One region of the Cytobacillus oceanisediminis genome, then DNA from elsewhere that is predicted to be linked to it. Evidence: riboswitches for the same ligand, from Rfam matches in the RefSeq annotation. Region 1 holds a riboswitch; each other region holds the start of a gene.
The links. A riboswitch is a leader RNA that binds a small molecule or an ion and turns the genes downstream of it on or off. The one in region 1 is predicted to bind S-adenosylmethionine.

Region 1 (5,616 bases):
CTGTCATGGCCTCCTGGACGAGCGTAACCGCCTGGCTCATTGCAGCCCCCCCGCCAAAAGCTGCTGTAACTCCAACTGCCTCAAGAATTTCTTCTTCTGACGCACCTTGATCGATGCATCCTTTCGTATGATAAATAATGCAGTATTCATCCTGAGAGTATAAACTGATTCCAAGTGCAATCAGCTGCTTCTCCTTTTGGGATAAAACCCCTTCCTTAAAACAGGCTTCTGTAAAAGCATTATAATGCTGTGCTAAATCAGGCATTTTTTCAGTGAATACACCCAATCCAACTTTATAGTCATGAAGGGCTGCTTCTATCGAGTTTGAAGGTTCATGATAATGTTCCATTCGGCTCCACTCCATTTCGAAATAGTATCAAGGTTAGTATGTTTGATTATTTTTCAAACTATGCGGGTGCAGAGCCCGGACATTAAATGGAAATTAAAAAAACAGGCGTTTGGACGCCTGCTTTTTACAATGCTTATTCAGATACAGGCACAACGGCACCTTCATATTTTTCAAGAATGAAATCCTGGATTTCTTTAGAACGAAGCACTTCTACAAGAGCTTTAATTCCTTCTTTTCCTTCATCACCTGTGCGGACTGCAATTACATTTACGTATGGTGAATCTTTGTCTTCGATAGCAATTGAATCTTCAAGAGGATTCAATCCGGCATCAATTGCATAATTGGAGTTGATCAGGACTGCATCCCCTTCTCCATTATTGTAGATTTGAGGAAGAAGTGATGCTTCATATTCAGTATCAAACTTTAACTTTTTAGGATTGTCTTTAATATCTTCCAGAGTTGCTTCCGTTTTTTCTGCATCTTCATTTAAAGTAATAAGTCCCTCTGCTTCAAGCATGGAGAGAATACGGCCATGGTCTGCTACTGAGTTGCTCATGATGATTGATGCACCCTCAGGAAGTTCATCAAGGCTCTTATACTTTTGGGAATATACTCCGATTGGCTCAATATGAATTCCGCCTGCATTTGTAAAATCATATCCATGTTCGGCTTTCTGTGACTCAAGGTAAGGAATGTGCTGAAAATAGTTTGCATCCAGCTCCTTAGACTCAAGAGCCTGGTTTGGCAATACATAATCCTGGAATGTCACAACATCAAGTTCAAAGCCTTTTTCTTCAAGTAATGGCTTTGCCTCTTCTAGAATTTCAGCGTGAGGTACGTTGGAAGCCCCTACTGTAATTTTTGTGCTTTCTTTACTTTCTCCGCCTTCACCGGCATTGCCGTCTTCTTCTGAAGTTCCGCAAGCTGCAAGAACAAGTGCTACTGCAAGTGCAAGAGCAAGTGATAACCATTTTTTCATGTGAATCTCTCCTTAACGTTTGTCTAATTTTGTTGTTATGATATCTCCAATAAACTGGATGATAAATACTATGATTAGAATAATGACAGTCGCCATAAGCGTCACATCACTGCGGCTCCTCTGGAATCCTTCCAGGTAAGCAAGGTTTCCAAGTCCGCCAGCACCGATAACACCGGCCATGGCTGTGTAGCCAACCAGCGCGATGGCTGTAACGGTAATTCCTGAAACAAGGGCGGGCATTGATTCCGGAAGCAGAACCTTCCAGATAATCGTGCTTGTTTTTGCGCCCATAGACTTGGCCGCTTCAATTACACCCTTATCTATTTCCCTCAAGCCGATTTCAACCATACGGGCATAAAACGGGGCAGCACCAATAATTAATGCAGGCAGTGCTGCATCTTCCCCGATCATTGTTCCAAGAAGAAACTTGGTAAATGGAATCAATAACACGATCAAAATAATAAACGGAATTGAGCGGAATATATTGACGAAAGCGGAAATGATTTTATTAATTGCTGCGTTTTCCCAAATGTTACCCTTGGAAGTCAGGAAGAGCAGCAGTCCCAGAATTGCACCTAAAATAAAAGTTGCGAGAACAGAAATAGCTGTCATATATAGGGTTTCCATTGTAGCTTCCCACATGGAATCCCACTTCACATTTGGAAACCATTCGTTAAGCATTGGAAATCACCTCCACGCCCACCTGCTGAGAATGAATAAATTCGATGGCTTTTGCAACTTCCTCTGCTTCTCCATCAACATGGATGAATAAAGTACCGTAAGAACCATTCTGTGTCTGGGAAATCTTCCCTTGAAGGATATTCACGGTTACCTGGAAATTACGGATCAGGTTTGTAATCAATGGCTGTTCAGCTGATTCGCCGACAAACCCTAATTGCACTACTTTTCCTTTTGGATACAAATCGACCAGGTGATCAATCGTTTCCTTAGTTTCTTCAGGCTCTGTCACCTGATGTACAAAACGCTTTGTAATTGAAGCTTTTGGGTTTCTAAATACATCCAATACTGGACCGATTTCAACAATTCGGCCGCCTTCCATAACAGCAACCCGATGGCAGATTTTTCGGATAACGTGCATTTCATGAGTAATTAGGACAATTGTTAAGCCCAGACGCTCATTGATGTCAACAAGCAGCTCCAAAATGGAATCTGTAGTCTGCGGATCAAGTGCAGATGTCGCCTCATCACAAAGCAGTACTTTCGGATTGTTGGCAAGGGCTCTAGCAATTCCAACTCTTTGCTTTTGACCGCCGCTAAGCTGGGAAGGATAGGCATCTTCTCTTCCTTCAAGACCAACGAGTTTAATGAGTTCGTCTACCCTTTTCAGCCTTTCCTGCCGTGAAACACCAGCGATTTCAAGCGGAAATGCGATATTCTCCCTTACTGTTCTCGACCATAATAGGTTGAAATGCTGGAAAATCATGCTTATTTCCTGACGCGCTTTTCTTAGCTTGCTTCCCTTTATCTTTGAAACTTCATTTCCTGCAACTGTTACACTGCCCTGGGTAGGAAGCTCTAACCCATTCAGCATGCGGATCAAGGTACTTTTACCTGCACCGCTATATCCGATAACTCCGAAAATTTCTCCCTCTTTCACCTCCAGGTTTACATCATCAACTGCTTTTACCTGGCCATTTTTTGAAGAGAAAACCTTCTGTACATCTTTTATAGAAATCAACGTGAAATGTCACCTCTTTAATCGAAAGATACAGATTATAATTAATAGACTGCTCATATTCCCCTATTTTTTACTCCTTATAAGCTTTCATGCGCTAAAAGCAAAAATGCCTTTCTGCACATGAGCAGAAAGGCATTAAAAAATTAAGTCCTTTCTCTCATCTGTCAAAGCTATGCTTTGAGTGAATTGGCACCATTTCAACTAATTGACGGTTGCCGGGCTTCATAGGGCACTTCCCTCCACCTCTCTTGATAAGAGCGTAACGTTCTATATTCAATTATTGCTTTAAATAAATTTAGCAGTTTTTAATTACGTTTGCTATCGTATCATAGCCATCAAAAAGGTGTCAACGAAGAAATTTTAAACTTTCGGAAAAAAATGAATGGTAAATTTTCCTTTATGCTTTTGCAGCAAGCGATGTGATGCCTGCAGCTGCTTCTATTGCCTGTTCCAGATCCTCAATCAAATCTTCCGCATTCTCGATTCCGATAGAAATCCGAATTAGATCTTCCGGCACTCCTGCAGCTTTTAAACCTTCTTCATCCAGCTGCTGGTGAGTGGTGCTTGCAGGGTGGATAATCAGGCTCTTTGCATCCCCTACATTAGCCACGTGTGCCCATAGCTGCAGGTTATTGATTAGCTTGGCTCCAGCCTCTCTTCCGCCAGATATTCCAAACACAGCCACAGCGCCTGCTCCTTTAGGCAAATATTTATTTGCCAATTCTTTGTCCGGATGGCTTTCATGACCTGGATAAAGCACCCAATTAACGGCTGGATGCGCCTCAAGGTATTCCACTACTTTTTTTGTATTGGCAATGTGTTCCTTCATTCTCACATGCAAAGTCTCAAGCCCCAATGTAAACTGAAATGCACTTTGCGCACTCATCGCAGGCCCTAAGTCTCTTAACAGCTGAACGCGTGCTTTGATAATATAAGCCGCCTCGCCAATTGCTTCGCTATAGACAATATCATGGTAGCTCGGATCCGGCTTTGTAAAGCCCGGGAACTTAGGGGAATTCCAGTCAAATTTTCCGCCGTCTACAATAATTCCTCCCATTGTTGTTCCATTGCCGAGCAGCCATTTAGTCGCAGAGTGTATAACAATGTCAGCACCATGTTCGATAGGCCTGCAAAGATAAGGTGTAGCAAAGGTGTTATCGACAATAAGCGGCACACCATTCTCATGTGCAATTGCTGCGACCTTTTCAATATCCAGAATTTTTAAGCTCGGGTTTCCAATCGTTTCCGCAAAGATGGCCTTTGTTTTATCTGAAATCGCGTTACGGAAATTTTCCGGATCTTTTGGATCGACCAGTTTCACTTTAATTCCATACTTGGGAAGTGTGACTGCAAACAAATTATAAGTACCGCCATATAAATTGGACGCAGCAACAATTTCATCGCCTGCTTCAGCTATGTTTAATATGGCAAGAGTAATGGCAGACTGTCCGCTTGCAAGAGCCAATGCACCAACTCCTCCTTCGAGCAAGGCCACTCTTTCCTCAAATACACTTACAGTCGGGTTATGTATCCTGCTATAAATATATCCTGGCTCTTTAAGAGCAAAGAGATCTGCAGCGTGATCTGTATTCTTGAACTGGTAAGCATTATTCTGGTAAATCGGTAACGCCCTTGCACCAGTTACAGGGTCAGGCTTCAGTCCCCCATGCACTCCAATTGTTTCAAAACGGTAATTTTTTTGTTTGTCAGTCATTGCTTTCTCTCCTCTATAAAAATTTTAGTATTTCTTATCGAAGAGCTGAAAAAACCCTCTTCATAAGAAGAGGGCTGTATCGTCTCTTCTTATCTACCAGAGCATCCCGCTCTGCTGGATTTAGCACCGTGTACTTTACCGGTTGCCGGGCTTCGCTGGGCCAGTCCCTCCGCCTCTCTTGATAAGAATATTCAGTTAATTAATATTAAAACGATATTATCATACTATTAAAAAAACGGTCAAGTATTGTGATATGAAATTTTCCCTAAACAGAAAAAAGACTCGAGGAGCAATTTTTTTCTAAAGGTGGTATCCATCATTATTTTATTTTGGGAAAGTGCATCTCTTAACTTTAACTCTCCTGAAATCAGTGACAGCACAGCTTCATCAGAGCCCAAGATCTCCACATCAAAATGGCTGGTGTGACTTACCTTCCGGATTTCCCCATTCGAAACCATCAGAGGAATGCTTATATTTCCCGCCTTAATAAGCAAAGAGAAATTTGATTTTCTTAAAAAGTATCCAAGATGCCCTTTAGCCTTTAATTCCCGGATAAATACATCAGGTAAATCCTTCACAGCCTCACCTCTTTTAATGGGTCTATCATCTTTAATATTCAGTAAGGAAGATCTTCAATCCTTTATTTTTCATTCGACAAATACAGAAAGACAATGCCTGTTTATTAGGCATTGTCTTTCATTTCCCGAGAAATATGTCAGATTATACTATTTTTACAGAAGGCGCTTCAGCTTTTGTCTTATTATAGCTTCTGAAAACAAAGAAAAAATAGAGAGAGCCGATCAAATATAAAGAAGCAGTAATCGTGAATACGAGTGCATATCCCCAATAATCTCCATATCTCATGACGATTCCTG
Region 2 (5,616 bases), 2.2 Mb from region 1:
GGCCAACAGATAGACGAAGAAGACTGTCCGTTATTCCGCGCTGCTCCCGTTCGGATGCAGGCATGGCTGCATGTGACATTTTTGCAGGGTAGGAGAGAATAGATTCAACAGCTCCCAGACTTACTGCAAAAACAGGTATTTTGGCATTCTCAACAAATGTTCTCATCGATAGCTCATCTTCAAGCTCAAAAGATAGGACGGCACCTGCGTTCACAGCCTGTTTTTTCTGGATTTCATATCCTGGATGATCTGCAAAACCTGGATAATGCACCTTCTTAACAGATGGGTGATCATTAAGGAAACCAGCAATTTTCTCAGCTGATTTCACAGACTGATCAAGCCTTACCTGCAGCGTTTTAATGCCTCTCAGCACAAGCCAGGCATCCTGAACACCCAGAACAGCTCCAAAGGAATTTTGGAGAAAAGCAAGTCTTGCGCCTAATTCCGGATCTTTCACAACCGCCAGGCCAGCAACGACGTCGCTGTGTCCGGATAAAAATTTGGTTGCGCTATGCAGCACTATATCTGCACCTAAAGTGAGAGGTTTTTGAAGGGCAGGGGTCAGGAATGTATTATCCACAAATGTCAGGGCTCCATGCTGTCTTGCAAGTGAACTAATGGCCTTTATATCTGTCACTTTCAGCAGCGGGTTGGAAGGAGTCTCTACATAGAAAACCTTTGTGTTGGGACGAATTGCTTCTTTTACTTCTTCAAGATTTGTCATATCAACAAATGTGTGCTCAATGCCAAAACGGGACAGGACTTCTGTTGTCATGCGATAGGTTCCGCCATATACGTCTTCTGTAATGACAACATGATCTCCCTGTGATAAGAGGAGGAATGCTGTAGAAATGGCAGCCATTCCAGAAGAAAAGGCAAACCCTCTAATACCTTCTTCAAGCTCCGCGATGACCTCTTCAAGTGCTTCCCTTGTTGGATTCAGGCTGCGGCTGTAATCATATTTTCCGAACGCATCAATATCTTTTTGATGGAAAGTGGAGGCATGCTGGATCGGTACACTGACAGCTCCTGTTTCCGGGTCGAATTTTTGATTATTGTGAAGCAATTTCGTTTGGAATGTGTAGTTCGAGCTCATCGTACTGCCTCCTTAACAACCTTTGCAAAAGCATGTTCAAGATCCGCCTTCAAATCTTCTGCATTTTCGATTCCAACCGAGAAACGCAGAAGCCTATTACAGACACCGGTTTCAATGCGGATTTCTTCAGGGATGTCCGCATGTGTCTGTGTTGCTGGATAAGTTATGAAACTCTCGACTCCGCCAAGGCTTTCAGCAAAGGAGATAAGGGAGAGGCTCTGCAGAAATGGATTCACCCAGGATTCATCCTTGATTCGGAAAGATATCATGCCTCCCTTGCCAGGATAAAGGACATCGGTTACTGCATCGTGGCCCGATAAAAATTCTGCTAATTCCTTCGCATTTTCTCCATGCCGTTCCATGCGGAGAGAGAGTGTCTTCATGCCTCTGATCAACAGCCATGAATCAAAAGGGCTAAGGACAGCCCCTGCGGCATTGTGGTTCATAGCCAGTGCCTCACATAACTCTTTGCCCTTTGCAACAATTAATCCTGCAAGGACATCATTATGCCCGCCAAGATACTTTGTTGCACTATGGATGACAATATCAGCTCCAAGCTTTAACGGCTGCTGAAGGAGAGGGGTATAAAACGTGTTATCAACGATAAGGAGGATATTATGCTTTTGGGCAATGTCTGCTATCAATTGAATGTCAGTCTGTTCCATCAGAGGATTAGTTGGAGTCTCCAGAAATATTGCCTTGGTCTTTTCCGTGATTAAATTTTCAACATCTTCGGGATTGCTGGTATTTACATATTTGCTCTGAAGTCCCCACTTCTTGAAGCCCTGTTCTAGCAGACGATATGTACCGCCATATAAATCCTTGGATACAATCCATTCATCTCCGGATTTAAAAAGAGACAGTATAGTAAGAATTGCAGCCATTCCAGAACTGCAGGCATAGCCTTGATCGCCTTCTTCCAGATCGGCGATTGCCTTTTCAAGCAGCTGGCGGGTGGGATTGCCTGTTCTGCTATAGTCAAAGCCAGTTGACTGGCCAATGCCTTCATGGCGATATGCCGTGGAAAAATATACAGGCGGATTGACTGCACCTGTTGCTGACTCACTCCTGTTTCCGATTTGCGCTAATCTGGTGTCAATTTTATACATGCTTGTAACCACTCCTTAGAAAAAATAAAAAAAGCCTTCTATAAGAAGAAGACTTTTTAATGTGATCAGCCATTCTTCTTATCTTTCAAGTTTTTAAGAAACTTGCAGGAATTAGCACCTTTTCAATCAAAAAAAATGATTGCTGGTTGCTGAGGCGTCGTCGGGCCTTACCCTCGACCTCTCTGGATAAGAAATCAAATATTAAATTTTCTCTAAACTTTACTACAGTAAACCGCTAATCGTCAACACTTTTTTGAATATTTTATGTTATAAAAAATATCCACTCAGATGTCTTGAGTCCTTTTGCCCTAAGCGTCCGTTTTTAAGGGGGAATGAGGAGGATTTTGAAAAAAAAAACTTTCCATCACATTCTGGAAAGTTTCTTTAAAGTATTCATTCTTCAATCAAATCGTTAACCGGCACATCCATTTCTTTTTCAGAATCTGCTTTTGTGTATATACGTGCTGTCTTAGTCTGCTCATCTACATGCTGAATGATGATCGGGATGCCATTGAAAGTAACACTGTACATTTCAGCAGACTCAGCAATCTCTTTTGCTCTGCCAATATTCATGGAAAAACCTCCTGAATTTGAATAATTTTAATGTGCCTTAAAATTACACAAATTATTCTTTGGAAAAATCTTGGCATAAAATGTTAGAAGTGGATCGCTTTAAAGTTCAGAATATTTGTTTTATAATAAAGGCAAATGAAATTTCTCTTGGAGGGAAGCTAATATGCGAGAACATAGCCACTGCCGCCACCGGTTTGCGGAATCCGAAGGACCAGCTGTATTCCAGACCATGGATGGCATTGAAGTAAATGTTTCTGGTTCCATGTTCGAAAAATGTACAACTTGCGGCCATTTTGATTTTCCTGTGGAAACGAGAGAAGCAATTGAATCTTCCCTAAAAGAAAACAGAAAAAATTCGAATGCAGTCAAACAAATCTATATTAACTTAGTTGAGACTTTTTAAAGCCGAACAGCACTTCGGCTTTTTATTTTTGCCTCTTATAAAAACCACCCAGTTATTTCTTATTTATAATTGTTTAACATTTAACAAAACATTTTATTAGAATAAGTAATTACTAAAAAAATTTTTAATAGTTTTCCACTATATTCATGTTTTTATCTTTGTACAACTAGATTTTCCGTGTTAGAATAACTGTGGAAACGTTTTATCCTCTGAAAAATATTATTATTCGTAAAAATAAAACGTTAATGCAACTTATAGATGGGTATTGTATTTTCAGGGGAGAAAAATGAATTTGAATTATTTACTTAAAAACAGTTATGGAGGTAATTTTCCATGAAAAAGCCATCGAATGGTGAGGGACCTTTTGAACAAGGATTTCATGGCCCCAACCTTGGCTACGTTATTGAACTATATGAAAGATACTTAGAGGATCCATCTTCTATCGATCCTGAAATGAAAGACTACTTTGAAAGAAATGGTTCCCCTCTAGCGAGTGAAGGAACTCCGCAAATGGCTTCATCAGCAAATCAGCCAATGAATGCCGGACAGCTTGAAAAAACACTTGCTGCAATTCGCCTTGCTGATAATATCCGCACATATGGCCACTTGGCTGCAGATATTTATCCGCTGGGTAACAATAAATCTGAAAGTGCATTATTCGAACTGAGCAAATATGGCTTAACTGAAAATGATTTAAAAGAGATTCCTGCTGGGGTCATTACTAAAGACGCCACATATCCATTACGCAACGGACTTGAAGCAATTGAATTCCTGAAAAGCGCTTATATGGGACCAATTGCGTTTGAATTCCAGCATATATTTGATGAAAACGAAAAAGACTGGCTTCGCCGTAAAATAGGGGCCAACAGCCACAAACTGTCAATGCAGAAGGCGGAAAAACTGAAAGTTTTAAGAAGACTGACTGAAGTTGAGGAATTTGAAAAGTTCCTTCATAAAACATTCGTTGGACAGAAAAGATTCTCAATTGAGGGTCTTGATACAATGGTTCCTTTACTGGATGAAATTGTTTCTGAATCCGTTTCTGATGGAGCCAAAACGATTAATATCGGCATGGCCCACCGCGGAAGGTTAAATGTTCTTGCACATGTGCTTGGAAAGCCGTATGAAATGATCTTCGCGGAATTCCAGCATGCGCCAAATAAAGAATTGGTTCCTTCCGAAGGATCTATCGGAATTAATTATGGCTGGACAGGCGACGTTAAATATCACCTTGGTCTTGATAAACAGATCAAAGATGAGAATACGACCATAGCCAGACTGACATTAGCAAACAATCCGAGCCATCTTGAATTTGTAGGTTCACTGGTTGAGGGCTACACCAGAGCTTCACAGGATAATAGAACAAAGGCCGGTTATCCTGAAGTAGATCCAAAAGCTGCTTTAGCCATTATCATTCATGGAGACGCAGCATTCCCAGGACAGGGAATTGTAGCAGAAACACTGAACCTAGGGCAGCTGACTGGCTATAATACGGGCGGTTCAATCCATATCATTGCCAATAACACAATTGGTTTCACAACAGAATCACATGATTCACGTTCTACCAGATATGCAAGTGATCTTGCCAAAGGGTATGAAATGCCAATTCTTCATGTGAATGCAGATGAACCTGAAGCAGTAGTCGCAGCGGCAAGAATTGCTTGTGAATATCGTGCTAAATTCCAAAAAGATTTCCTTATCGACTTAATCGGATACCGCAGATTTGGGCACAACGAGATGGACGAGCCTATGACGACTAATCCTCTTATGTATAACATTATTCGCAAGCGACCAACCGTGAAAGCGCTGTATGCTGATAAGCTTCTAAATGAAAAGATCATTTCCAAAGAGGAAGCAGAAGGCATTCATCATGAAGTACTGGAAAAAATGAAGGCTGCCTATGAAAAAGTGCCAAATGAAAAGAAAGAGGCGGAGTTAACCAATCCACCTGAAACAGTCGAAAAGGGTCTGCCAAAAATTAAAACAGCTGTGTCTGTCGATAAATTAAAGCAAATTAACGAAGAATTATTAAAATGGCCAGAGGATTTCAAAGTGTTTGATAAACTCGGCAAAATTTTACAGCGCAGATTGGAAGCGCTTGAAGGAGACGGCAAGATTGATTGGGGACTTGCCGAAACACTGGCTTTTGCAACCATTTTATCTGATGGTACCCCTGTCAGACTGACTGGCCAGGATTCCGAGAGAGGTACATTTGCACAAAGAAACGTTGTTCTGCACGATCATACAACTGGAAAAGCGTATTCACCTTTGCACAAGCTTTCAACTGCCAAGGCATCTTTCGCTGTGCATAATAGCCCATTATCTGAAGCTGCTGTCGTAGGCTTTGAATATGGATATAATGTATTCGCTCCGGAAACACTTGTTCTATGGGAAGCTCAGTATGGTGATTTTGCCAATGCGGCACAGGTAATGTT
Region 3 (5,616 bases), 200 kb from region 1:
ATTTTGCGGCTGTTATCTGCTTTATCCTGGCAATGGTCTTCAAGAAGCCCTAACACATAATCTTTATTGATTAAGTGATCCACATTGCTTTCACGGATAATATTTTTAGCCCACTCATTCATCTCGTCTTTCAGCCAGTGGCGGATTGGCACAGGGAATCCAAGCTTCTTACGGTTCAGCACATGGTCTGGAACGACTCCTTCAGCAGCTTTGCGAAGAATATACTTCGTAGTGCCATTTGCCGTTTTCAGGCTGGTCGGAATTTTGGAAGCCACTTCAAACACTTCTTTATCAAGGAACGGAACACGAAGCTCGAGAGAATGAGCCATCGTCATTTTGTCCGCTTTCAATAGAATGTCTCCGCGCATCCAAGTATGAATGTCGATATACTGCATGCGGTCAACCGGATCATATCCGTGGCTTTCTTCATATAGCGGTTTAGTGATATCCGTATAATTTAAGCGGTCTTTATAAACATGAAGCAGGCCGCGTTTCTCTTGCTCTGTAAACATTTTTGCGTTTCCAATGTAGCGCTCTTCCATTGGCGTGACACCGCGTTCGATAAAACTTTTCCCCTTCATTCCCTCTGGCATCATATTTGCAATCATGCGAAGAAGCTTTTTGCCGATGGCAGGAATTTTATTGAAGACTTCCAGGGATTGTGGTTCACGGTAAATATTATAGCCGCCAAATAGCTCATCGGCTCCCTCACCTGAAAGTACAACCGTTACATGCTTCCGTGCTTCTCTTGCCACAAAATAAAGGGGCACACAAGCTGGATCAGCAAGCGGATCGTCCATATGCCACATGATTCTCGGAATCTCATTCATGTATTCCTCAGGAGTAATGATGTAGCTGATGTTTTCGACACCCAGCTTTTCTGCTGTTTCTTTCGCTACATCCACCTCGCTGAAGCCATTGCGTTCGAAGCCAACAGAGAATGTTTTAATGGCAGGATGGAATTCTTTCGCAATGGAAGCAATGATGGAAGAATCGATTCCGCCTGAAAGGAATGAACCTACCGGAACATCGGCACGCATATGCATTTTGACTGAGTCGAATAAAACATCTCTTATTTCTTTCGTAAAATCGGCTTCTGACTTCTGCACTGGATGGAAAGCAGCTTTCCAATAACGCTTAATATCCATCGGAGCTCCGATTTTTTTAGTAAAATAATGACCAGGCTCAAGCTTATGGATTCCCTCTGACATGGTGTTTGGCTCAGGCACAAACTGATATGTCAAATAATGCTGGAGGGAGTCATAGTTTAATACATCATTCTGAAGCGCCAATAGAATGCTCTTCTTCTCTGATCCAAAGAACGTGCGGTCCCCCTTATCGTAATAAAAGAAAGGCTTAATCCCAAACGGATCTCTGGCTCCATATAGGGACTGCTCCTGTTTATCCCAAATGACAAACGCAAACATACCGCGCAATTTTTCAACAGCCTTTTCTTTCATATGGCTGTAAAGGGCAATTATGACTTCTGTATCGGAGCTTGTTTCAAAGCTTAAGCCTGCTTTGAGAAGTTCTTCACGAAGTTCCACATAGTTATAGATTTCACCATTAAAGATAATCCAATAACGCTCATTCTCGTAAGTCAGCGGCTGGTGTCCGCTTTCAATATCGATAATGCTCAACCGGCGGAAGCCGAATTGAATATGATCATCAAAATAGTATCCTGAATCATCCGGACCCCGATGGGTGATGATATCATTCATATTTTGGAATTGTTCTTTATCTGCGTCACGGTAATTTTGTGCTTTTTCATGTACACAACCAATAAAACCACACATTATGTACGTCACCTACTCCATTCTTTTCTCGATATTTAGATATAGCCTTAACGGCTCTTTGTCTTAGAAAACATACCCTATAATACTACCACTAATCATTTATAATTAGCACGTGGATTATAAAAAAAATATGCGCGGAAAATTAAGCCATTATCCGAAGTTTAAACGATAACATATAATTATAAACGACTAAAGAGCATAAAGACCGAAAAGTGAATAAACATCCTATATGTATAATGACGCAAAAAAGAAAGCGGGAGTTACATGATTAATGCAACTCCCGCTTTTTATATTATTGTCTCCCCCTTAAAGTATCGGGGATGGCCAAAGAGCTTCCGCTTTTCTATTCAGCTTCAGAACGAAGAATTTCTGCCTTATCTGTACGCTCCCAAGGAAGATCAACATCTGTACGTCCGAAATGTCCGTAAGCAGCTGTCTGCTTGTAAATTGGGCGGCGAAGGCCAAGCATGTTAATAATTCCTGCAGGACGAAGATCAAAATGCTTTCTTACTAGATCAACTAGTACATCTTCGCCCACTTTGCCTGTTCCGAATGTATCAACAGAAATCGATACAGGCTGTGCCACACCGATCGCATAAGCAAGCTGAACTTCAACTTTTTCAGCTAAGCCGGCTGCTACAAGGTTCTTCGCTACATAACGAGCAGCATAAGCAGCAGAGCGGTCAACCTTTGTAGGATCCTTACCGGAGAACGCGCCTCCGCCATGACGGGCATATCCGCCGTAAGTATCAACAATGATTTTGCGTCCAGTCAGGCCTGCATCCCCTTGAGGTCCTCCGATAACGAAACGTCCTGTTGGGTTGATGAAGTACTTAGTATTCTCATCGATTAGTTCTTTGGGAACAACCGGGTTAATAACATGTTCCTTCAGGTTGCGCTGGATTTGCTCCAGGCTGATCTCAGGGTGATGCTGAGTAGAAATAACAATTGTGTCAATGCGGACAGGCTTGTCATTTTCATCATACTCAACCGTTACCTGAGTTTTTCCGTCTGGACGAAGGTAAGGAAGGATTTCTTCTTTACGAACTTCAGTCAGGCGGCGGGAAAGTTTATGTGCTAAAGAAATCGGAAGAGGCATAAGCTCTTTCGTTTCGTTGCAGGCAAAACCGAACATTAAGCCCTGGTCTCCTGCACCAATTGCTTCGATTTCCTGATCGCTCATTTGTCCTTCGCGTGCTTCAAGGGCCTGGTCAACACCCATTGCAATATCTGCAGACTGCTCATCAATGGAAGTTAATACTGCACAAGTTTCGGAATCGAAACCATATTTAGCACGGGTATAACCGATTTCTTTTACCGTTTCACGAACGATTTTTGGAATATCTACGTATGTAGATGTTGTGATTTCACCTGCAACTAATACAAGTCCAGTTGTTACAGAAGTCTCTGCAGCAACACGGGCATTCGCATCTTTAGCTAAAATCGCATCTAAGATTGCATCAGAAATTTGGTCACAGATTTTATCCGGATGACCTTCAGTAACTGATTCAGAAGTAAACAAACGACGCTTTGTTGACATCTGGCTTCCTCCTTATAAATAGAAAATTGAGCGAGAATTAAGAAATGGGGAAGCGGAAATACTTTTCCCTGTCATTTCATGGATCTCTGTTTGATACGGAACTCATTCCCTTAGTAGTATGAAATAAACATGGAGTTTTTATTAGAAAAATAGGCAGCGCTGGCCAGAAAGCCAGGCATCCATTTTTTCTTATGCATCTCTGCAAGCTGCTAAAAACTCACATAAATAGTACATTCCAAAAGCCGTTCATTTCATTGCAAAATAAAAAACCTTCTCATTAGTGAAAAGGTTGAAAGCAAATCGATTCGCGCCTTTCACTCTTATCGTTCAAGGAATTACGTCCTTGCGTCAGGTTAGCACCTTTGCTGATAATTGCCTTTAGCAGGTTGCTGGGTTTCATAGGGCCTGTCCCTCCACCAGCTCGGGATAAGAGAGTATCCGTTCAAGGTTGAATCATACCGTATTTTAGCGAATCATGTCAACAAGTTTTCATTATTTTTCAGAGTAAAATTTCAGCATTGAAAATTATGCTCCATACTTACAGCGAACAGCTTCCGTCATCACATTTTTTCTTTAGAAATTTATGCCTGTTTTTAGCAATCCATTTGTAGATCGGATCGCCCAGTATTGGCGTCAATGGGAGATATAAAAGGAGGCTAATTAAAAAGGATGCAGGAAAGAGGAACAGCAGCCTCCTTACTGCAGAATAACCCTTTTTCACGCCACCCGATGGAGTAATAATATGAAGCTCTCTGCGCAAATCATGTCTTGAAAATGAGAGAGAATTCGGGATTTTTTCATACTCCTGCAGAGAAATCCATTCCACTTTATTCAGCCAATCGAGTTTTTTAAAAATCTTCTTTGTTTCCTTGCATAAGGAACAAGTTCCATCATAGAGGGCAATTGTCTTCATTTTAGATCAGTCCCATGTTAAAATTAACACTTTCTTCTATATTAACATATACAAGTTATAAGGTGATTTAAGTGGATTACTTGTCCAATTATGACATTTTTATATCATGAATAAAAAAGTTTCGTAATAGTATAGACTAATCATTTTAATGTGTTATACTAATTTCGAGATGTAATCACTTTCATAAAAAAATCGGGAAAAAGGAAGGTATTCATCAGATGAACTCTGTAAGCATATCAAACGAATTGAGCGAATTACTAAATGGCAGCAACATTCAAGTGCAATTATCTGTTCCTCAGCTTGTGGAAAAAGTATTAAACCGCAATGAAGGGTCCCTTACCTCTACTGGTGCCGTACGCGCTACTACAGGAAAGTATACAGGACGTTCTCCTAAAGATAAATACATTGTTGAAGAAGCATCAAATAAAGATAAAATGGACTGGGGCAGCGTAAACCAGCCTATTTCTGAAGAAGCATTCTCTAATCTTTATAATAAAGTAATCAACTACTTAAAAGAAAAAGAAGAAGTATTTGTTTTCAAAGGCTTCGCAGGTGCCGATAAAAAGCACCGCATGCCAATCCAGGTAATTAATGAATATGCCTGGCACAATCTTTTCGCACATCAGTTATTCATTCGTCCGGCAGAAGACGAGCTATTGGATCATCAATCAGAGTTCACAGTCATTTCTGCACCTAATTTCAAAGCAGACCCTGCAGTTGACGGCACAAAGTCCGAAACATTCATCATCATTTCATTCGAGCGCCGCACTGTTTTAATCGGCGGTACTGAATATGCAGGCGAAATGAAAAAGTCCATTTTCTCTGTTATGAACTACATGCTTCCAGAAAACGGGATTCTTCCGATGCACTGCTCCGCGAACGTTGGCCGCGAAGGAGATGTCGCTTTATTCTTCGGCTTATCCGGAACAGGGAAAACAACCTTATCTGCAGACCCTAACCGCAAGCTGATTGGTGATGACGAGCATGGCTGGTCTGCAAATGGTGTATTCAATATTGAAGGCGGCTGCTATGCGAAATGCATTAACTTATCCCGTGAGAAAGAACCGCAAATTTTTGATGCTATCCGCTTTGGGGCTGTATTGGAAAATGTGGTGGTAAACAGCGAAACTCGGGTTGCTGATTACGATGACAGCACTTTAACTGAAAATACACGTGCGGCATACCAGCTTCAGGCCATCGATAATATCGTTGACCCAAGCATTGCCGGACATCCTAATACAATCGTATTTTTAACAGCTGACGCATTTGGCGTATTGCCTCCAATCTCTAAACTATCAAAAGAGCAGGCAATGTACCATTTCTTAAGCGGCTATACTTCCAAGCTTGCAGGAACTGAGCGCGGCATT
Region 4 (5,616 bases), 120 kb from region 1:
AATAGCCTGCCGATAGAGGATTCGAATTGAAATATTAGACGGTACTTTCAGCCATATAAAAAAACCTCCTTCCGGAGAATTCCATTCTGCTATCCCGGACAAGTGAGCATCTAATGCATTTAGGGCAGTATTACGACGAATTCTCAACTGCTCACGTACATTTTCCATATGCTTTTGATAGAGGCCGGTGGACAGCCATTTTTCAGCTACCCTTTGTGAAAGTGAACTTGAACCATAGTCAGTCTGCATTTTAAGATCGGCAAGCCGGTCGATAACAGGTTCAGGTGCTGCTACCCAGCCTATTCGAAGTCCGGGACTCAATGTTTTCGACAAGCTTCCCATATAAAGGACCTGGCCGTTTTTGTCCATTGCTTTTAATGGTGGAGGGGGCACTTCATCAAGCCATAGCTCACGGTAAATATCGTCTTCCACAATTGGCAGCTGTTCTGTTCTGCATACATCAAGCAGTTCTCTCCGTCTTTTTTCTGTCATTAAAATTCCAGTAGGATTATGATAGGAAGGAATCGTGTATAAAATGGATTTCCCTTTTTCGTATTTCTTCAAAGAGATGCTTTTCGTGATAATTCCCTCCTTATCCATTGGCAATCCTTTTAAATTCATGCCTGATGATCGGAAAAGCTGTAAAGAATATAAGTAAGAGGGCTTTTCCAGAAATACGGGTGCCCCTCTTTGCACAAGTCCGAGTGAAACAAGCTGCAGCGCTTGCAGCCCTCCAGAAACAATAAGTATGGAGGAAGGAGATGCGAAGATTCCGTATGCTGCCAAATACTCACTGACTGCCTGTCTTAATGGCAAATACCCCTTTGGTTCCTCATAACCGAGTTCACACAATTCATCAGCAGCTTCCTTTAGAACTTTCTTCATCGTTTGCACAGGGAAAATTTCAGGGGAAAGCTCTCCTTTGCTGAGCTGTATAAAAGTGGGATCCATTTCTAAGTCATTAATTTCCTGAACGATCTTTTCGCTGGCTCTGTGTATCCCTGTATCGATATATTCACTCCAGTTGGCAGACTGCCTTGAAGCGAGCAGAGTCCATGTATTATTAATAACCTTAGTGCCAACCCCCGTTTTCCCTTCTATTAGTCCATCTGCAGCAAGTTCTTCCAGAGCAGTGATAATTGTGCTTCGGTTTACTCCAAACTCCTCAGCCAGTTTCCGCTGGCTTGGAATTTTACTTCCGATTGGCCATTCACCTTTGGAAATCTTTTCTTTAATAGTCTCAATAACTTGCTGATATTTTGGCAATTGTGTTGTATCCATCTATATAACCGCCTTCATGAAAATTGGCTGGTAAAATTCTTTCCTAATTGGTTGAGGACATTGTATCAGTTATTGACTATCATGAAAAGCAGCACAGATAATGGCTGGAAATGTTGATAAGGGGGATGAAATTGGCTCATAAAAAACTAATGATTATCGGGGCACATAGTTCTATCATCATTCTCTGGGCATCCGCATTCCCGGGAATTCGGGCTGGACTTGAATCGTACTCCCCTGAGCACCTTGCCCTTTTTAGACTTTTAGTAGGTTCCGCTGCACTTGGTGTCTTAGCACTGCTGACAAGGATGCGTCTTCCGGATATAAAAGATCTTCCTGCTATTTTTATACTTGGATTCCTTGGTTTTACGGTTTATCATACAGCACTCAACATTGGGGAAAAAACAGTAAGCGCCGGGCCGGCAAGCTTGATTGTATCAATGACTCCGATCTTTTCGGCTGCTTTGGCTGCTCTATTTTTAAGGGAAAGGTTTGGAAGGGTAAGGTGGACTGGTTCCGCAGTCAGTTTTGCGGGTGCCGCACTTATTTCGCTTGGTATAGGAGGCGGGCTTGAAATTCAAACCGGTATTTTATTCGTCCTGCTTGCTTCCATTTCAGAAAGCATCTATTTCGTGTTTCAGACTAAATATTTAAATAAATACGGATTTTTGTCATTTACATCATATACGGTATGGGCAGGGACTAGTTTTATGCTGATTTATCTTCCTGGGCTTGGTAATGAGATTTTTCATGCGTCGGCCGAATCCACTTTAAGTGTCCTCTATTTGGGGATTTTTCCAACGGTAATTCCATATATTGCCCTCGCTTTTCTTGCGTCCGTAGGAGGGGCTTCTGAAGCGACAAGCTCTCTTTACCTGACACCAGCAATAGCGTTTGTTATTGCGTGGATTTGGCTGGGAGAGGTGCCGGCTATGTTATCCATTGCGGGTGGTATGATCGCTCTGGCAGGTGTGATGATTATTCACCGTAAAGATAGCTCTATTAAAGTAACAGAAATTTATGAAAATGGGCCAAGTGAAAATATTTGAAAAATAATGATTGACATCCTTTTCTTTATGGTGGTAAAGTAATAAGCATATTAACAACCGAATAATAAAAATCTTCTTATCAAGAGAGGTTGAGGGACTGGCCCTATGACACCTCGGCAGCGGACAGCGTGTACCGTGCCAAATCCAGCAAGCATTGCTTGAAAGATAAGGAGAGGACCATTGATAAATGCTGCCCTCTTCTTTCTTTAGAAGAGGGTTTTTGTTTTACCCGGAAAATACAGCGGGATTCTATTCATAAACATATGAATAATTCTTATCGAGAGAAGCAGAGGGACCTGGCCCAATGAAGCTTCGGCAGCAGGCAGACTGCACTGTGCCAAATCCAGCAGGCGAAAGCCTGAAAGATAAGGAGAGGACTTCAAAAAACCTCTTCTGATGGAAGGGGTAAATTTCAGGATATAATTCTTAGTTTTTGCATAGGAATAATAAGATATAACTTTAGAAAAGGAGAGATGCTGAATGATAGAGTTTCAGAATTTAAAGAAAGTCTATGAAAGCGGAGGACAGCAGGTAGCTGCTTTAAATGGAATAGACTTAAAGATTAATAAGGGTGAGATTTTCGGTGTGATCGGCTTCAGCGGTGCGGGAAAGAGTTCTTTGATCCGTTGTGTCAATTGGCTGGAGAAGCCGACTTCAGGAAAGGTCATTGTCAGCGGACATGATCTGACGGCTTTATCTGTAAGAGAAATTCGCGAAGTGAAAAGAAACATCGGGATGGTCTTTCAGCATTTTAACCTTTTAAACTCGAAAACAGTGTTTGCCAATGTGGCGATGCCGCTCACACTGGCTAAGGTCCCTAAGGATGAAATAAAAAAGCGTGTCCAAGAACTATTAGAATTCGTGGGGCTTGCAGACAAGGCGAACAGCTATCCCGATCAGCTGTCAGGCGGTCAAAAGCAGCGGATCGGAATTGCCAGGGCGCTGGCGACCCAGCCTTCCATTCTATTATGTGATGAAGCGACTTCAGCTCTGGATCCGCAGACAACCAGCTCTATCCTGCAACTGCTGAAAAAAATAAATAAAGAATACAACATTACTATTCTGATCATTACACATGAAATGTCTGTAATCAGAGAGATCTGTGATCGTGTCGCTGTCATAGAGGCAGGAAAAATTATCGAAGAAGGAACCGTCTTTAATGTCTTTTCCTCACCAAATACACAAACAGCGAAAAACTTTGTCAGCACTGTCATGAATGATCAAATACCTGACTCCATTAAAGAAGTGATCGAAAGACAGCAAGGGCTTCAAAAGGTATTTAGAATCAACTTTGTTGGAAGTTCTGCCGGACAGCCGCTGCTCTCGCAGGTTGCCAAAAAGTTTAATATCGACTTCAACGTCCTGTTTGGAAATATTACTGAACTTCAGGGAACACCTTTTGGCAACCTGATTGTTGAATTCCAGGGTCCGGACAGTGAAATCAGACGTGCTATTCAGTACATCAGCCAGGAAAAAGTTTCAATAAAGGAAGTGACATCACGTGCTAGTTAATCAGGAAAAAATCATAGAAGCCTTAATCGAAACGGTCCAAATGGTGGCATTCTCATTGCTGTTTTCAGCTGTTATCGGACTGCCGCTTGGCATATTGCTTGTCGTGACAAGGAAAGGGCATCTGCTGGAAAACCTCGTTGTTTTTAACATCATAAACAGCATTATTAATATTTTCAGATCTGTTCCCTTCATCATTTTAATGGTAGCCATTATCCCAATTACCAGGCTTATTGTCGGAACATCGATTGGTACGGCTGCAGCCGTAGTGCCGCTGGTATTTTATGCCGGGCCCTATATTGCAAGATTAATAGAAAACTCATTGCTTGAGGTAGATCCGGGAGTCATAGAAGCTGCAGAAGCAATGGGTGCAACACCGGGCCAGATAATTATTAAATTCTTGATTCCGGAAGCACTCAGTTCGCTGGTATTAGGCTTTACAATTGCGACAATCGGATTGGTCGGAGCATCAGCCATGGCCGGGGCAGTCGGAGGCGGCGGGCTTGGTGACCTCGCCATTACCTACGGCTACCAGCGATTCGATACAACAGTCATGCTGATTACCGTTGCGATCTTAGTTGTCATGGTTCAGGGCCTGCAGTCATTCGGGAATATTTTATCCAAAAAAATCAGAAGAAGATAAATGAGGAGGAAATACATCATGAAAAAACTATTTTTAACATTTATTATTTTAGCATTGGCTGTGTTCACTGCAGCATGCTCAAGCACGACTGGCGGAGAAGAAACAAAGAAAATTAAATTAGGTGTCAGCGGTTCTGATACACGCATCTGGGACTTTATTGCAGAAAAGGCTGAAAAGGAAGGCATTGAAATTGAAGTTGTGACATTCTCTGACTATGTGCAGCCAAACGTTGCCCTTGCAGAAGGCGATCTTGATGTGAATGCATTCCAAACAGTCGCTTATTTTGACACTTTTATTAAAGAGCATAATATGGATCTTACCCCAATAGCGACAACTGTATTAGCACCAATGGGTCTTTATTCTGAAAAAGTAAAATCTGTAGAAGACATTCCGGAAGGCGGCAAAATTGCCATTCCAAATGATGCTTCAAATGGCGGAAGAGCCCTTCTTTTACTGGAGGAAGCCGGGCTGATCAAATTGTCCGAGGACTATGACGGAAACCTGGACTTGAATAAAATCGTTGAAAATCCGAAGAACCTTGAATTTGTAGAAATGGTATCAGCGCAGACACCGCGTGCACTTCCGGATGTCTCTGCTTCTGTAATCAATAACGGAATTGCTGTAGATGCAGGCTTTAACCCAACTAAGGATTCAGTTTTTATTGAAAGCGAAACCGCTACTCCGTATGTAAATATCATTGCTGTCAGAACAGAAGACAAGGATAACAAAACGCTTAAGAGAATTGCTGAACTTTACCAGGAAGATGATGTAGCTGATTTCATCACGAAAGAATATGACGGAAGCATGATTCCGACTTTCATTCCTTTAAGTGATATTGGCTGGTAATTAATTTATAAAGGAGGAACAATGATGACTGCACCTGTAAAAGCACTATCCGAACTGAAAGAAGCAATCAAGGAGAATGTTGATGATAAAAAAGAACTTTACCTTTCCACAAGCCACCAGATCCATGCAAACCCGGAAATAGGAAATGAGGAGTTTTTTGCCTCGGGCTTACTTTCAGGCATCCTTGAGAAGGAAGGGTTTGAAGTAGAGCGAGCAGTGGCGGGGCATGAAACAGCTTTCCTGGCCCGGAAAAAATCTGATAAGCCGGGGCCGTCCATTGCATTCCTTGCA

Region 2: another riboswitch for S-adenosylmethionine. It lies ahead of IRB79_RS13785 (methionine biosynthesis PLP-dependent protein); the one in region 1 lies ahead of IRB79_RS24895 (methionine ABC transporter ATP-binding protein).
Region 3: another riboswitch for S-adenosylmethionine. It lies ahead of metK (methionine adenosyltransferase); the one in region 1 lies ahead of IRB79_RS24895 (methionine ABC transporter ATP-binding protein).
Region 4: another riboswitch for S-adenosylmethionine. It lies ahead of IRB79_RS25485 (methionine ABC transporter ATP-binding protein); the one in region 1 lies ahead of IRB79_RS24895 (methionine ABC transporter ATP-binding protein).

Annotation. Positions count from the first base shown of each region.
Region 1 covers NZ_CP065511.1:4,928,571-4,934,186, forward strand. Annotated here, with positions in the region: gene IRB79_RS24880 (carboxymuconolactone decarboxylase family protein) at 1-349, opposite strand, end outside; gene IRB79_RS24885 (MetQ/NlpA family ABC transporter substrate-binding protein) at 483-1,328, opposite strand; gene IRB79_RS24890 (methionine ABC transporter permease) at 1,341-2,009, opposite strand; gene IRB79_RS24895 (methionine ABC transporter ATP-binding protein) at 2,002-3,027, opposite strand; SAM riboswitch class I at 3,182-3,285, opposite strand; gene IRB79_RS24900 (O-acetylhomoserine aminocarboxypropyltransferase/cysteine synthase family protein) at 3,425-4,741, opposite strand; SAM riboswitch class I at 4,828-4,929, opposite strand; gene IRB79_RS24905 (hypothetical protein) at 4,981-5,319, opposite strand; gene IRB79_RS24910 (MFS transporter) at 5,462-5,616, opposite strand, start outside.
Region 2 covers NZ_CP065511.1:2,719,269-2,724,884, reverse strand. Annotated here, with positions in the region: gene metC (cystathionine beta-lyase) at 1-1,096, opposite strand, end outside; gene IRB79_RS13785 (methionine biosynthesis PLP-dependent protein) at 1,093-2,205, opposite strand; SAM riboswitch class I at 2,281-2,398, opposite strand; gene IRB79_RS13780 (H-type small acid-soluble spore protein) at 2,599-2,778, opposite strand; gene IRB79_RS13775 (hypothetical protein) at 2,942-3,181, shown strand; gene sucA (2-oxoglutarate dehydrogenase E1 component) at 3,515-5,616, shown strand, end outside.
Region 3 covers NZ_CP065511.1:4,728,223-4,733,838, forward strand. Annotated here, with positions in the region: gene asnB (asparagine synthase (glutamine-hydrolyzing)) at 1-1,796, opposite strand, end outside; gene metK (methionine adenosyltransferase) at 2,140-3,336, opposite strand; SAM riboswitch class I at 3,654-3,769, opposite strand; gene IRB79_RS23680 (thiol-disulfide oxidoreductase DCC family protein) at 3,875-4,249, opposite strand; gene pckA (phosphoenolpyruvate carboxykinase (ATP)) at 4,468-5,616, shown strand, end outside.
Region 4 covers NZ_CP065511.1:5,045,774-5,051,389, reverse strand. Annotated here, with positions in the region: gene IRB79_RS25495 (MocR-like pyridoxine biosynthesis transcription factor PdxR) at 1-1,281, opposite strand, end outside; gene IRB79_RS25490 (DMT family transporter) at 1,413-2,327, shown strand; SAM riboswitch class I at 2,401-2,499, shown strand; SAM riboswitch class I at 2,599-2,699, shown strand; gene IRB79_RS25485 (methionine ABC transporter ATP-binding protein) at 2,808-3,839, shown strand; gene IRB79_RS25480 (methionine ABC transporter permease) at 3,880-4,479, shown strand; gene IRB79_RS25475 (MetQ/NlpA family ABC transporter substrate-binding protein) at 4,498-5,325, shown strand; gene IRB79_RS25470 (M20 family metallopeptidase) at 5,350-5,616, shown strand, end outside.